2 regions of the Desulfogranum marinum genome follow, and region 2 is predicted to be linked to the other one. Evidence: riboswitches for the same ligand, from Rfam matches in the RefSeq annotation. Region 2 holds a riboswitch; the other holds the start of a gene.
What was found. A riboswitch is a leader RNA that binds a small molecule or an ion and turns the genes downstream of it on or off. The one in region 2 is predicted to bind cobalamin.
Positions count from the first base shown of each region.

Region 1: linked by a shared signal. The riboswitch ahead of ACHZCY_RS16095 (methylmalonyl-CoA mutase family protein) and the one ahead of ACHZCY_RS10635 (sirohydrochlorin cobaltochelatase) in region 2 are both predicted to bind cobalamin.

Region 1 covers NZ_CAXXRO010000004.1:1,665,711-1,673,823, reverse strand. Annotated here, with positions in the region: gene ACHZCY_RS16115 (LuxR C-terminal-related transcriptional regulator) at 123-1,028, shown strand; gene ACHZCY_RS16110 (hypothetical protein) at 1,141-1,335, shown strand; gene ACHZCY_RS16105 (anaerobic ribonucleoside-triphosphate reductase activating protein) at 1,436-2,032, opposite strand; gene ACHZCY_RS16100 (ribonucleoside triphosphate reductase) at 2,026-4,167, opposite strand; cobalamin riboswitch at 4,209-4,412, opposite strand; cobalamin riboswitch at 4,624-4,815, shown strand; gene ACHZCY_RS16095 (methylmalonyl-CoA mutase family protein) at 4,986-7,124, shown strand; gene scpA (methylmalonyl-CoA mutase) at 7,121-8,113, shown strand, end outside.
Region 2 covers NZ_CAXXRO010000004.1:400,460-408,572, reverse strand. Annotated here, with positions in the region: gene yajC (preprotein translocase subunit YajC) at 113-457, opposite strand; gene tgt (tRNA guanosine(34) transglycosylase Tgt) at 486-1,610, opposite strand; gene ACHZCY_RS10650 (amino acid kinase family protein) at 2,010-2,840, opposite strand; gene ACHZCY_RS10645 (hypothetical protein) at 2,874-3,071, opposite strand; gene ACHZCY_RS10640 (FKBP-type peptidyl-prolyl cis-trans isomerase) at 3,339-3,770, opposite strand; cobalamin riboswitch at 4,386-4,567, shown strand; gene ACHZCY_RS10635 (sirohydrochlorin cobaltochelatase) at 4,687-5,679, shown strand; gene ACHZCY_RS10630 (hypothetical protein) at 5,844-6,035, shown strand; gene ACHZCY_RS10625 (phosphotransferase enzyme family protein) at 6,127-7,230, opposite strand; gene ACHZCY_RS10620 (nucleotide pyrophosphohydrolase) at 7,230-7,595, opposite strand; gene ACHZCY_RS10615 (2-hydroxyacid dehydrogenase) at 7,640-8,113, opposite strand, start outside.

The sequences.
Region 1 (8,113 bases), 1.3 Mb from region 2:
GAGGCATCATATATCAGAGTATATTATCTTCACACTCAGAGTGCTTATCTTGGGCTCATGCGACCGCTATGATACCCTTAAAAAAAATACTATCGCCATCCCAACCTCTACGAATTGTCTTCATGAACAGCAAACCTGACCCACTAGTAAGCGCTGAATTTGCCCGCAACGTTCTCGATTCCCTTTCCGCCCACGTCGCTATCCTGGATATGAAAGGAAAAATTCTCGACACCAATGCGGCCTGGAAAAAATTTGCGCAAAGCAATGACCTGAAAATGCGACCCGACATGACCGGGATAAACTATTTGCAGGTATGCAGTTCATCTTTTGGAACCTCTTCCAAGGAAGCTGACAGAGTATTTTTGGGTATTACGGCATTGATAAATGGCAGTATTGACGAGTTCGTTATTGAATATCCCTGCCATTCGCCCGAAGAAGAACGGTGGTTTTATATGCGCGCAACCCGACTCCGATTCGAGGATGAACTCCGCATTGTTGTCAGCCATGAAAATATTACAGCCCTGAAACTCATGGAAAAAAAACTTGTGCAGCAAAAAGAAGCATTAAAAAATCGGGAAAAAGAGCTTGAAATTCAAAAAGAGCACTTGGAAGAAACCAATATAGCCCTAAAAGTACTGTTAAACCAAAGAGACAAAGATAAGGAGGAAATGGAAAACAATTTGGTATGCAACATCAAGGAACAGCTCTTCCCCTACTTGAAAATGTTACAATCCAGCCCTTTAAACCAGCAACAACATATGTGGACAGAAGTTATCCGTTCCAGCCTGGAAAAAATTATCTCTCCTTTAGTTGCACATTTTTCCGCCCTTCAATTGCAGTTAACGCCCAGTGAGGTACAGATAGCAACATTAATCCGCGACGGACGCACAACCAAAGAAATAGCAAGTATCCAAGGGTGCTCCGTTGATGCAATTGAATTTCATCGAAAAAATATCCGTAAAAAGCTTAATCTCACACACAGCAAGATAAACCTTCGTACTTATCTCCGCTCAATCACAAATCAGTAGTTTTTACCTCCCACTCCACTCCAGATTTCTTCCCGTTGCATTATTGTCTCCATGTGTAAATAATGTAAGCGTAGAATAAAATCTTATCTGCCAAACCCAACCGGAGAATATCATGCTTTGTAGCTACTCAGAATTAAACAATGACGCCCTGAATGCAATTCAAAAACTTGAAAAAGAAATTGGTAAGCCTCTGCTTTCTTTCTCCTGCAAAGACATTAAGCCGGCGCTGGTTGAACAAGAAACATTGGACAAGATTCAGGCACTGGAAAAATCTCTTTCCCTTTCTCTTGTTGCTGTAGAAAACTAACAGTGACGATCTTGTTGTAAACGGAACAAACTCCGATTGAGTGTGCGTACATAGGCTAACCTGTGGTACCCAAAGGTTAGCCTATATTGTTTCCAATTCTTTACGCTGCTTCAGGCACCGGTCTATACTTTTGGATTACATAACGCGAAGTCTCTGGAATAGACGAGGTAATCTCCTGGATATCTTCTTCACCAAGCAATGCGGGGTAGACTGTGGTTCTGAAATGGTGATCCTTACCACTCGAAACGATAACATCGACGGATTCACGTATAGCTTCTGTATCAACGGCAATACCACACAATTGGCTATATTTACTAAAAGGTGCTTTCACATCCATAGCAACATAGTCGATTAAGTTGTTGTCCAACAGTTCCCGCAAACATTGCGGATTGCTTCCATTGGTGTCCAGCTTCACCGCAAATCCCAGTGCTTTTATTGCCGACACAAAGCGCATTAAATCCGGTTGCAGAGTAGGTTCTCCACCCGTTACGACCAGTCCTTCGAGCATTCCAGTAGACTTTTCCATAAAACCAAGGACACCTTCTTCCATAGAGGGGGAGTGTTGTTCGGACATCCTTAATAAATGCTGATTATGGCAGTAGGGACATTTAAAATTACATCCCCGGGTAAAAATTATTGCTGCCGGCTTCCCAGGATAATCGCTGAGGGTAAACGACTGAAAACCACCTATCAACATGGCTGCGCCTCCACGTGGAAATGACGTCTTTTGCCGAATTCAGCACGTTTGCCTTTATTCCACTGACCAATGGGTCGCATATAGCCAACCACCCTTGAATAAATCTCTGTTTTTTCTCCGCAGTGTTCACACTTTTCCTGCTCACCATTCAGGTAGCCATGGGTAGGACAGATAGAAAAAGAGGGAGAGATAGTAAAGTAAGGAAGCTGGTACCTGGAGCAAACAGTACGAACAAATGTTTTTAATGCCTCCTTGTCCGCCACAGCTTCTCCGAGGAAAACATGGAGCACAGTCCCACCAGTATACTTTGTCTGTAGTGTGTCTTGAAGGTCAAACACCTGGAATACATCTTCACTATAGTTTATCGGCAATTGGGTTGAGTTGGTATACAGTGGCACCTCATCGGTTTCATCGGTAAGAGTACATCGCATGTTGGGAAATCGCTTTTGATCGATTCTGGCCAGCCGGTAACCAGTACCTTCAGCCGGAGTGGCTTCAAGGTTATACAAGTTACCAGTCTCTTCCTGGAAAGCGACCAAACGATCGCGTATATGGTCAAGCACCCGCTCTGCAAATGCTCTTCCTTTATCTGTACCAATATCCTGCTGAAACAGGTTGAGACATGCCTCGTTGCCGCCGATAATACCAATGGTGGAAAAATGATTGCTCCAGTATGAGGAAGACTGTTCATGTACCTGTCGCAAATAAAAACGAGTATAAGGGTACAATCCCTTACTGGTGAAATCTTCCAGAACCTTTCGCTTTACCTCAAGGCTTGTCTTGGCAATATCCAGCAGACGATCGAGTCGAGTGAAGAAGTCACCTTCCCAGGTTGCCTGGTAGCCAAGCGCCGTCAGATTGATCGTTACCACGCCAATACTACCGGTCAGAGGATTGGCACCAAATAGGCCACCACCACGCTTGGCTAACTCGCGAGTGTCGAGCCGTAGCCGGCAGCACATGGAACGGGCATCTTCCGGGGAAAGATCTGAATTTACATAATTGGCAAAATAGGGAATCCCATATTTTGCCGTTGTCTCCCATAAAACATCGAGCTCCCTGTTGTCCCAATCAAAATCAGCGGCAATATTGTAGGTGGGAATGGGAAAGGTAAACACCCGCCCCTGGGCATCCCCCTCCCCCATTACCTCCAGAAAGGCCTGGTTAATCATGGTCATTTCCGCCTGGAAATCACCATACGTTGCCTCCTGAAGCACTCCGCCGATAATAACCGGCTGGTCAGCAATGGTTGCTGGAGGCTGCAGGTCCATGGTCAAATTCGTAAATGGTGTTTGAAAACCGACCCTGGTGGGGACATTCAGGTTAAAAACGAACTCCTGAATGGCCTGTTTAACATCAGCGAACTCAAGGCCATCGTAACGGACAAAGGGAGCCAACAGAGTATCAAAGCTGGAAAAGGCCTGCGCACCGGCTGCCTCTCCCTGTAGAGTATAGAAAAAGTTTACTACCTGTCCAAGCGCTGAACGAAAATGCCTGGCTGGCATCGACACGGCCTTGCCGCTTACTCCGCAAAATCCCTGACGCAGCAGGTCCTGCAAATCCCATCCTACACAGTAGGTTGACAACAGACTGAGGTCATGCAAATGGAGATCGCCTGCTTCATGCGCTGCACGCACCTCCGGCGGATAGATGGCATTGAGCCAGTATGTTTTACTGATTTCACTGGAAATATAGTGATTCAACCCCTGAAGAGAATAGCTCATATTCGAGTTTTCCTCTATTTTCCAGTCTAATCGCTCCAGATACTGATCAATAATTCTTACATCTGCCTCTTCTGCCAGCTTACGGGCCAGGCTACGCTGCTCCCGATATAAAATATACGCTTTTGCGGTTTTTTTATGAGGAGAACTTAACAGGACCTCTTCCACCAGATCCTGAATGGACTCGACTTCGGGAATTTCGTTTTCTACCAATGCCTTTGCAAGTCCTAGTACCCAAACAGTCAACCTTCGTGCTTCCGGTTGATCGAATTCGCCAGTTGCCTGGGCGGCTTTTAAAATGGCGCCAGTAATTTTCTCGGCCTGAAAGGGGGTTACGATACCGTTGCGTTTACGGATATGTTGGAAAAACAGCTCAGGGGAGACAGCTGCCGCTGCCGGGGAACCATCATACATGTTTGTCTCCTTTCCGCGAAGGTCCGCTTGCACCAGATTGGCAAGCATGAATAAACCTGGCAGGTCTTCGGACTCATGGACATCATTCTACGTCCCTACTGGCCGTCGCTTCCCAATCCTTACACGAATCAGTGCTCAATGACGGCGGTCGTTTCCATTCACCGCTGCGGGACAGTTCCGGATTTAAACCGGATTCCCTCTTACCGCTCCTCCCTATGAGAAGCACCAGGTAGAAGTGCACTCTAAATAGAGCCACTCGAATTTGTCAACACAAAATATTGGCAGTTGTGCTTCCATGATAACTTTTAGAAACAAAAGAAATAATATTAAATACCTGTTGGTTTGTCTCAATAATCACCCTGTATTAAACTCAATCTCAACACATCATATTACAACTATTATTTCCAGTTAATCGAACTTACTTGACACCTCTTAAAATTTAATCTAAGAAACATAGCATACATACAAAGTATTGGTGCTTGATGTAACCATCGGGCTTAAAAGGGAAAACGGTGCAAATCCGTTGTGGTCCCGCCGCTGTAACCGAGGACGAAAGCTGCAGAATGTCACTGGCCGTTTATGGTTGGGAAGACGTAGCGAGTAGGATGATCCGGAAGCCAGAAGACCTACCATTGACTTTTCTATCAGGGCAAACGGCGAGGAAACCGTATTTGCATGATGTAAACTGTTGAAGCATGTAGCAGTTTATTTGGGGTGATGAAGTAAACTGGGCGCAATCCCCCAGCTCTTTTTTAAAGAGCTGGGGGATTTTTTTTTGTTTTTTTTCGAACCATCCAACAATGGAATAGGAGATAGAAATGAGTGAGGCTTTAGATATCTTACAGGCTTTTCCTGCTCACACCCATGCGGACTGGCTAGAGGCGGTTGATAAACAGCTCAAGGGTAAACCATTTGATAAGGTACTGGTAAAAAAGACCTACGAAGGGATTGATATCCAACCGATGTATTTCCAGCATGACTTGGACAAACTCGATTTTGTAAACACCTTACCCGGGCAATTACCGTATGTGCGTGGGACCTCTGCATCAGCAAGCGTTGTCAATCCCTGGGAGATTGCCCAGGAAATTACCGACTCAGACCCTGAAGAATTTAACGCAGCAGCCCTTAACGACCTCGGTCGCGGGCAGAATGCACTCAATGTAATCTTTGACAATGCCACCTGCAAAGGAATCAATCCAGACAAGGCTGCTGCTGAAGATGTGGGCAAAGATGGGCTTTCTATTGCTACGATGGCAGATTTTGAAAAGGCTTTCAAGGACATTGATTTCACTGCTATACCGATGCAACTGCACTGTGGATTTTCAGGAGTCGGGATGACCGCGTTGCTGGCAGCACATCTGAAAAAACAGGGTACGAATCCACAAAAGCTCACAGGCTGTATTGCTGTTGATCCGTTAAGTTATCTTGCTGTGCAGGGATCGCTACCTCTTCCACTTTCCCAAGCCTATGATGAAATGGCACAAGTAACCCATTGGGGCCTGGCCAATGCTCCCGAGTTACAAACTATTGCTGTTCATGTTGACCCTTATCAGCGTAGTGGCGGCAATGCTGTACAGGAAGTGGCCTATGCTATGGCAACGGCTGTTGAGTACGTCCGAGCCATGCAGGAACGAGGACTCACCATCGATGAAATAGCACCCAGAATCATGTTCGCCTTTTCCATTGGTGCTGATTTCTTCATGGAGATTGCCAAATTTCGTGCAACAAGAATGGTCTGGTGCCAAATAGTGGAATCTTTCGGTGGCAACGAAGAGTCCAGAAAAATGAGAATCCATGCCCGCACCTCAACCTGGAACAAAACCCATGTTGACCCATGGGTTAACATGCTCCGAGTATCCACCGAGGCTTTTTCCGGAGTGGCAGGCGGAGTGGATTCCATGCATGTCAGTCCTTTTGACGAAATATTCAGACAACCCAACGAATTTTCCAGACGTATTGCACGAAATGTCCACATCGTCCTCAGGGATGAGGGTCATTTTGATAAAGTGGTCGATCCAGCCGGTGGTTGCTGGTATGTCGAAACTATCACCGGAGAGATAGCAAAAAAAGCCTGGGAACAGTTCCAGGAAATAGAAAAGCAGGGCGGCATGTTTACCTTCCTGAAAGCAGGAACTCCTCAGCAGCAAGTTGCTGAAATTGCTGCTCAACGTGCCAAAAATATTGCTATCCGGAAAGATCGCTTTGTTGGTACAAATATGTACCCTAACCTCTTGGAAAAGCCTGAATCAACTGATGAGCTCGATGCTTTTGCATTTCAGGCTGACCGAGTTGAACAGGTTATCCAATATGAAGGTCAAGCAGATCAAGCAGCTCGTGACGCAGCCTTGGCACAAGTAGCTGCAAGCAAAAAGAACGTTACTGCCGACACTGTTGAAAAGGCCATAGCCGCAGCATCAGCCGGTGCAACTCTTGGAGATCTATTCCAGGCTCTCCGTGGTGAAACTACAACCACGGAAACGGTTACCCCGCTCAATATCCACCGTGGTCCTGAACCGTTTGAACAGCTCCGTCGTGCAACAGAAGCCTATACCGCCCAAACAGGTGCGACTCCCAAGCTTTTTCTAGCTAACATGGGCCCTATCCCACAACACAAAGCCCGTGCGGATTTCTCCACAGCATTTTTCAATGTCGGAGCCTTTGAAACAATCGGCAACGATGGTTTTGGTTCAGTTGATGAAGCAGCCGAAGCAACTCTGGATTCAGGAGCTAAAGCGGTGGTTATTTGTTCTACAGATACTGACTACCCTGAGGTAGTACCACCTTTAGTGAGCAAGATAAAATCTGCCCAGCCGGGCACCCTTATCATCTTAGCAGGATACCCTCAAGATCATATAGAATCCTTCAAAGAGGCCGGTGTCGATGAATTCCTGCATATACGTTCAAACGCTCTGGAACTTTTAGGCAAAGTGCAAAAACATTTGGGGGTGACAGCATGAGCAATCCTAATTTTACAAATATAGCCTTTGATCCGACCAAGTCGCGCATGGATTATTCCACATGGGCGGCAGCCATTCAAAAAGAAACAGGCATGTCTGCTGAAGACCTGGTTTGGAAAACAGTGGAACAAATAGATGTCAAACCTATGTACAGGCGCGACGACTACCAAGGGCTTGACCATCTTTCCTATATGGCTGGCATTGCCCCTTACCTTCGCGGACCATATGCGACCATGTTTGTCATGCGACCATGGACGGTTCGCCAGTATGCCGGTTTCTCCACAGCTGAAGAAAGTAATGCTTTTTACCGTCGTAATTTGGCAGCTGGACAGAAAGGTCTTTCCATTGCCTTTGACCTTGCTACCCACCGTGGGTACGACTCTGACCATGAAAGGGTTGTAGGTGATGTTGGTAAGGCTGGGGTTGCGGTTGACTCCATCCTGGACATGAACATCCTCTTTGCCGGTATTCCTCTCGATGAAATGACGGTTTCCATGACCATGAACGGCGCAGTACTGCCAATCATGGCCTTTTATATCGTCGCTGCAGAGGAACAGGGGGTTAAACAGAGTCAGTTAGGCGGAACCATCCAAAACGATATTCTCAAGGAATATATGGTTCGTAACACCTATATTTATCCGCCGGCAAACTCGATGAAGATCATCTCCGACATCTTTGCCTACACTTCCGAAAACATGCCGAAATACAACAGTATCAGTATTTCAGGGTATCATATGGAGGAAGCCGGTGCGACTTCAGACATTGAAATGGCCTATACCCTCGCCGATGGCTGGGACTATGCCCGTGCTGGTGTAAATGCGGGTATGGATATCGACACCTTTGCTCCACGGCTCTCCTTTTTCTGGGCCCAAGGCATGAACTACTTTATGGAAATTGCCAAAATGCGGGCTGCCCGTGTTCTTTGGGCAAGAATTATAAAGACTTTTGATCCCAAGAATGTAAAGTCCCTTGCACTGCGGACACACAGT
Region 2 (8,113 bases):
ATCAAGAGAAATGAAAAACGGCTTGAGGATGGTCTCCTGAAGCCGTTTTATTCAACGTGGGAAAAGAGAAAATTTTCATGCACGATGAAAATCAGCACTTGCCGCCAATTCCTCAACCACCACCTTTTGCCGGTGCCGCCAATTTTTCCGCATCAGCAGCAGCACCCATTATAGAGCCACGGTTAACTTTGATACGTACGTTATCAGCTATTTCAAGAGTAACTACGGTATCGGTAAGACCGGTAATTTGTCCATGGATACCTCCACCAGTAACGACCTTGGCACCTTTTTTCAGATTGGCCAGGTACTGCTGATGTTCTTTCGCTTTTTTCTGCTGTGGGCGAATCAATAAGAAATAAAAAACAACAAAGATAAGAATAAGCGGTACAAAAGAAGCTATACCTCCGGCGCCGCCTCCCAAGGGCGAAGCACCAGCTGCGTGTGCAATTCCGGTCATGGGAAAAAACCTCCAAATAAGAATTATGTCAGTAGGGTGCGGGCACATCCCGCTGTTGATAGAACTCGGTACGAAATGTCATAAAAGTGTCGTTGGCTATGGCCTCCCTCATGGTTGCCATCAATGAACAATAGTAATGTAAGTTGTGGATACTATTCAGTTGATATGCCAAAATTTCACGACACTGAAAGAGATGTCTTAGGTATGCCCTGGAATAATTTCTACAGGTATAGCAACTGCACGTTTCATCCAGGGGCCGTTGGTCATCTCGAAAACAAGCATTTTTTATAACAAGTCTCCCCTGCGAAGTAAAGAGCATTCCATTACGGGCATTGCGTGTCGGCATGACACAATCGAACATGTCAATGCCATGGAAGACACCTTCAACAAGATCTTCAGGAGTGCCAACTCCCATCAGATACTTGGGGTGAGCAGCAGGCATATGGGAAACCGTAGCGGAAAGCATTTCGTACATCAATTCCTTGGGTTCTCCAACAGACAAACCGCCAAGAGCGTAGCCGGGGAAACCTATGTCCACCAATTGCTCTATGGCTTCCAGTCGCATATCGGAATACATGCCGCCCTGAATGATGCCAAAGAGATGCTGTCCTGTTGCTGACTGGGCCTGCTTGCATCTTTTTGCCCAGCGGGTAGTGAGCGCTGTTGCCTCTGCGGCTTGATCTCTGCCGGCAGGGTAGGGAATACAGGTGTCGAGTGCCATCATAATATCGGAGCCCAGCGCCTCCTGCACATGGACAGCATCTTCCGGACTGAGGAAGAGCTTTTTCCCATCCAGATGTGATCTGAACGCCGCCCCCTCCTCTGTTATTTTTGCCAGATCCTGGAGGCTGAAGATCTGAAATCCTCCAGAGTCCGTCAGTATCGGTCCTTGCCAGTTCATGAAGTTGTGGAGCCCGCCAAACCGGCGAACAAGTTCATGGCCCGGACGAATAAAAAGGTGATAGGTGTTACCGAGAATAATCTGGGCACCCAACTGCGAAAGGTCTTCTGGAGTAACCGCCTTAACCGTTGCCTGCGTACCGACGGGCATAAAGACCGGTGTTTTAATGGTACCATGCAGGGTGGTGACTTCTCCGCAGCGGGCATTACACTGTGAGGAGGTAGATGTGAGTGTGTAAGGTGATGTTGTCATGCCGTTTATTTGTAAAAGAGTTGAATTAGCTGGAGGGGCTTGATTGATACTACTCTGTTTCGGTTGCGATCAAAGGCCCTATACTATGCATGCTCTTCATTTCGTTCCAGCCAACGGTGGTCAAGAAAATCGACAACGGTAACGGTAAAATGAGAAAGAGAGTTATCTGCCTTTAAAAGTACCTTGGAAAAATATTGGAGTGTTATACGCTTACGACCACATTTTCGCAAGCAGGAAGGAATAACTCGCTGTCACAACGAAACCAGAGAGCGGTATCTATCTGGGAGGGGTTGCATTTACGGGAAACAAAAAAAACGAATAACGTAACCATACATCCTGGTAATCGGGGTAATGTTAGTCCCAATTACCTCTAGATGTATGGGGTCAGCAGCTTAATAGTTATTGCTTATAAATAAACGTACCAACATGTTCGCCGTTAAGCGCTTTGGTGATGTTTCCGGGGACCATCCCGTTAATTATCTGTACTTTTTCAATGACTTCTGAGTTTTGAATAATGTCAAGACAGGGCCGTTCGATGACCAGGTCGTCCTGATTTTTTTCCAGCAAGTCCTTGGCACCTATTTCCGCTATGAACTCCGCATCTGGATTTTTTTTCGGATCGTCTGTGTAGAGCCCGTTTTCATCTTTAATAAAAAGAACTGTGGTCGAGCCGATTAGGTCAGCAAGAATCACCAGGCCGACATCGGTCCGGTGAATGGGGATCCTGCCGACTTTGGGCTTGATTGCGAAATAATCGTAAGGAGGCATGCCATGCATTACCGGTATGATACCTTCTGCAAAGTAGGCAGGTAGTTTCACAATATCAGAATGAGAAATTTTGACGCCTCCCCAGGGCGAAAGCAGGGTCGCTATCATCAGCGCATTTTGTTCTGAAACCATGCTGCCGAATTTGGCAATAACGCCGGTCGGCATTCCCATTTCAAGACCGATGGTGTAGATGTGACGGCTCCTGGTCCCCCCGCCGGTGGTGATCAGGATTTTGTGATCAGCGCGATTGCTGACAATTTCCTTCAGTATTGCAGGCAGTGCCTTTGCCCCGCGGTCACAAATGGATTGCCCGCCGATTTTCACAACAGGAACATCCGGATATAACTTTTCCTGAGGAGCAATATCGAGATTACCGATAAACTCATTGCTTACCAGGCTTTCCCCCATAAGTGGACTTTCAACATGCAGTCTTTTGCCATCCTTTTCTCGCACCAATGCCATAATTTTCTCTCCCCCTTATGCGCTAATGTCGTCTTATTTTTTGTTTTTGTCTCGCTCAAGGGCGACTAACTCCGCTTTGGTAGCTTTTGCAATCTGTTGCAATTCTTTTTTGCGAATATGATCAGCGTATACCTTAAGATCAACTCCACTGACCGCAACTATACGGAATCGAGGTGTTTGGGTCCCTTCTTTTACTTTCATTCGTTCACGATAAAAGATTTTTCCAGGCATTTTGCTACTCCTCAGGCTAAAATTATCGTTTTTGGGTTACAACCATTTCTACATGATATGTCTTTTAATCGCAGATGGCAAGGTACGTTCAGGCAGCTCCGAAGATGCATATAGCCCTCTTTTGCGGTGGAGAATAAGGATGCTTTGAGTTTACTCAAAACAGCACAGAGAGTGAGCGAAAATGAGAAAGACAGGCAGGCAGGGAAATAGCGCTGGCTTTTCCCCGCCTGGCTATGGATGGGATTTTTGCCTGGAGTTGAATATCAATCAACCACTAATGGTGACCAGTTCAATATCAAAAGTGAGGTCTTTTCCTGCAAGCGGTGGATTTGCATCCAGGGAAACGTGTTCTTCTGTAATTTGAGTGATACGGACTATTACCGGCTGGTTAGCCTCGTTCATGAGTTCGAGCTGCATTCCTACTTCAGGGGTTATATCTGGTGGTACCTGGTCGATGGGCACATTAATAATCATTTGCTCATTACGGGGCCCGTATGCTTTTTCAGATGGTATGGTCACCGTTTTGGCTTCACCCAGCTTCATACCGATGACGGCTTCCTCAAATCCTTCGATCACCTGCCCCTTGCCTATGATGAAAGGGAGCGGTTCTCTGCCTTCTGATGAGTCGAAAATTGTTCCGTCTGCTAGTTTGCCTGTGTAATGGATAGTGACGTTATCACCACTTTTGGCCTGTGTCATTCTTATCTCCTGATAAGTTAAATGGGAAAGTATGCAATCCTTCCGTATGCCCTGATTGTTCAGAACCTCTCGAAAATGGAGTACGAAAATAATCTTGATTGCAGAGAATCCTCAGAGGGGATAACTGGTCTTCAGTTATTTCAAAATGATGGCTTACGTTGTCTTTCTGGTACCTGGTAAGCAGGCCCACTAAAAGGATTTGCGATGTAAAATAATGGAGAGTCATTTCTTTACTGGCTATGGGATGTACCAAGGCAGTCTATTAATTGCAATTGATTTTGCTGAGAGAGCGGCTGGGTAACGTTTTAATTAAACGAGAAACTTGAGGATAAGACCTGTAATTGCTTATAGGTGCCTCATATTTGGAAAAGCGTAATTTACAGCAGGTAGGCAAAGATCCAGGTAGCTTATCTCAACGGGAGAATCTGTGGGACGCCCTATGAGTAGCTATTTGAGCTGATTCTTATCATCACAATTTTGTTGCAGACAGCATTGGACTCAAGGGTTAATTTTTTTGTTATATCCATGTAACAAGGAATACTTTTGTAAAGTATGAAATTGGAATTATAAGATATTATTTCGTTTTTTGTTGACATGTTGATTTCTTGTTCGGTAGATTGTTCCCTGTTTTCAGGCTCCTTTATTGGATGAAAAGGGAATTCCGTGTAATTCGGAGACGGGCCCGCCGCTGTAATCGAGGACGAAAGCTGCACAATGCCACTGACATACATGTTGGGAAGGCGCAGTGAGTAGGTAGATTCGAAAGTCAGAAGACCTACCTGAAAAAAAGATCGTTTCCTGTGGACAAGGCGACTGATAGAGATACGTGGATTTACAAGGGCATCCCCGAATCATTTTTACAATGATTCGGGGATTTTTTTTTGAAATGGATCGTATAAAAAAAGGAGCATTCTCGATGAAAAAGTTCATGCAAATTGTAGTGACAACAGCCGTTTTCGCGTTGTCAATGTGTGTTACCGCAGCATTCGCCTCTGGTGGGATGAGCCAGCCGAAGGAAAGTAAGAACGCAATTATTGTAGCCAGCTTTGGTACTACTGTTCCCAGTGCGGTTAAATCCATTACCAATATTGTGGATAAGGTCAAAGCTGCGTACCCAGGGACTGAGGTCCGCGTCACCTTTACTTCCAATATCATACGCTCCGTATGGAAAGAGCGGCAGGCGGAAGCGCAAAAATGGCTTGATCAGGGGATTCCAAAAGAAGTACTTTATGTAGAAAATGTCATTGCTACCTTTGGCGACCTGCGTGAAGAAGGGTATACAAATATCATTGTTCAGCCCACCCATATGTTCTTTATGGAGCAGTCTCATGACCTGATGCAGTACGTCAATGCCATAGCTTCTATCCGGACAATGAAAGATAAATGGCGTCCGTTTAACACTATCGTGATGGGACGTCCCGCACTTGGTATGCCTGGAGATCGTTATGAGTATCATGTAGATGTGGATGCGGCTATTGCAACCCTTGCTGCTGATGCGGAAATGGCCAAAAAAGAAGGAGCGATGTTAGTCTACATGGGTCATGGAAATGAGCATTGGTCCACCGGAATATACAGCGAAGTGCAGCAGAAAATGCGCAAAGCTTATCCTGATGTTGCAACTTTTGTTGGTGTAGTCGAAGGACACCCAAGCCTGGATGATTTTGCAAGCCACTTAAAGTATGCTGATACCAAGAAAGTTATCTTGAAGCCGTTCATGATTGTTGCCGGTGACCATGCTACCAACGATATGGCCGGTGAGGAAGACGATTCCTGGAAATCTATGCTCAATGCTGATGGTTACGACGTTGAGGCTGTAATGGAAGGGCTTGGTTCTAACGACAAGTTTGCCCAGCTTTTTGTCGATCATATTGCTGATGCTGCAAAAGAAAGAGGGATTTTGTTGAAGTAGCAGCTGAAAGTAGACCTCGTTTGAGGGCGTTGGCTTTTCTTTATTTCAAGGTGTTTTCCTAAACGGTGGGAGGCACCTTGATTTTTTTTGATAGGTTCCTATTTTCATAAGAAGATCAAATGACTAAGGATCTACAGTTACTATCTATACGAAGAGGATACTCTATGCTACCTAGCGATAAAATAGACAAGGCTTTTAAGGCAATATGTGAAGAAGCAGAAAAAATGCTCAAGAAAGATGTATCGGGCAAGATGGAAAAACGTTTGAAGACCATTGTTTCCATTGCAAAACACCAAAGTGATGTGCGGGGATTAAAAGGTACCTGCTGTCACCCCAGTAAAGAGAAGTGCAAGTAACATCCTTTTCCTTCCTGTCATGCTCTATGGCAGGAAGGATATGAGAATGATCTCCATCATCAATCTACACACATTTTCCCCTCTACGTTCACTACCTCATTGGGCTGGTTCTGAAAATATCAGCCGCAATTGTCTGTAGCAAAGGTTGTTGCCTTATGATCGAGTCTGCCAAGTGAAATTGGATCAGTGCCCGGTCCAGGTTTTGATTTTTTCTGGATGTTTTAAAGTATCTATTCCCACAGAGGTGGTCGGTAAAGAAGCGAATACCGAGCTCAAAGCTTATCAGACCGGCTGCATCCGAAAGGAGCTGGAGGTCGGCATCACCCAGCAGTGATGCTGCTACTGAACCATATCCTTTAAGGATAGCTGCAAAATAATCAGCCGAAAAAACTGTTCCCTTTGGATTATCATGTTCCTCTCCCTGTCGGTTGCAGCAGGAACGCAGACAATCGCCCAAATCATGGAGAAGAAGCCCGGCTTGCACCGTGTCCAGGTCGATAATACTGATCACAATGTCGTCATTTTCGGCAAAGAGAAAGTTGGACGCTTTGGGGTCGCCGTGTATTACCAGGCGGGTGAGGGTATCTGTTCTTTCTGCAAAGGTTGCGGCTATGTCTCGCATCTGCCCAATAAATTGAATGCAGGTAATTTCTTCAAGGGTATTTACGGCAGAGCGTCGGCTGATCCGGTCATATTTTTCCAGGTAGGAAAGCGTATCATGAAATCCTGGTAAAGGCTCTTGCAGCCGATCCTGATCCACATCGGCCAGGATCGTGTGAAACCGGCCAAGCATACGGCCAATCTGGTAGGCCTGCTGTGTCGATTCCAGTTCCTCAACCGTACGTGAGCCTTCAATATAGGTGAGCAGGCGCCAGCCATTTTTATCGGGATCAATAAAGAGATCCTCGCCATCGGGATTGGTATACAGCGAAAGGAAGGGGACGTGAACCTCTGCTTGTTGTGACCATGCGTGGAGGCAATTGGTTATAAGGCGTATGTTGTGCATAACGCATTGGGGATCTGGAAATACAGCAGCAGGTAAACGCTGCAAGACAAGCCGTTCTTTCGAATTAAGAGTTACCAGCCAGGTGTCATTGATTTTTCCCAGACCAAGTGGGCGCAGGCTTATTTGTGGCTGGTTTTGCAGGAAAAACGCAAGTATTTTTTCCGGGGCCATCATAGTTTTCCTGCTCATTACCTCTGCTTACCTTGTTTAACGTCATCCGGAGCAGGATATTTAAGGTGATTAAGTGCTACTTTTTTGGCCACAGCTTCCAGCAGGTCAATCCCCAGGCAGTCAGCCATTCGTGTGAGATACATGAGGACATCCGCCATTTCGTAAGCAACTTCCTGTTGCTCGTCTTGGGTAAGGTTCCCGCTCTGTTGCTCTGTTTTCCATTGAAAGTGCTCCAGCAGTTCTGCGGCTTCAACGCTCAGAGCTGCTGCAAGATTTTTAGGAGAATGGTATTGCTCCCAGTCCCTCTCCCTTGCAAATCGGCGGAGGTAGAGGGACAATTCCTGGAGGTCTGTAAAGGTTGTGGTGAGGCGTACTGGGTTCATATTCTGTGATAAGACGGAATTTACTGGGTTGCTTTCGGGTCGATTCAGTTCACGACTCGTGCAGGATTGCCGGCTAAAAATGTGGTTATATTGTCAACAGTCTGGGAGACAATCCTTTCTCTGGCCTGATAGCTCCCCCAGGCGCAGTGAGGAGTGATAATCAGGTTGGGAATATCGGCAGCTAAAAGCGGGTTGGTTGATTCCGGTGGTTCTTTGGTAAGCACGTCCGTTGCTGCACCGGCAATGATACCAGCACGCAGGGCATCAGCAAGGGCTGTCTCCTCAACAATGCCTCCTCGAGCTGCATTGATAAGAAAACTGGTCGGCTTCATCAGTTGGAGGGCGTCTCTATCAATCAGGTTGCGGGTCTGGTCAGTAAGGGGACAATGGAGGGTCAACACGTCCACCTGAGGGAGCAGTTCAACGAGTGGAATTCTTCCATCTTGGCTGGTACCTGGACGCTGACCCAGCAGGATGTACATACCGAATGCTTCTCCAATTCGTGCAACCCCCTTGCC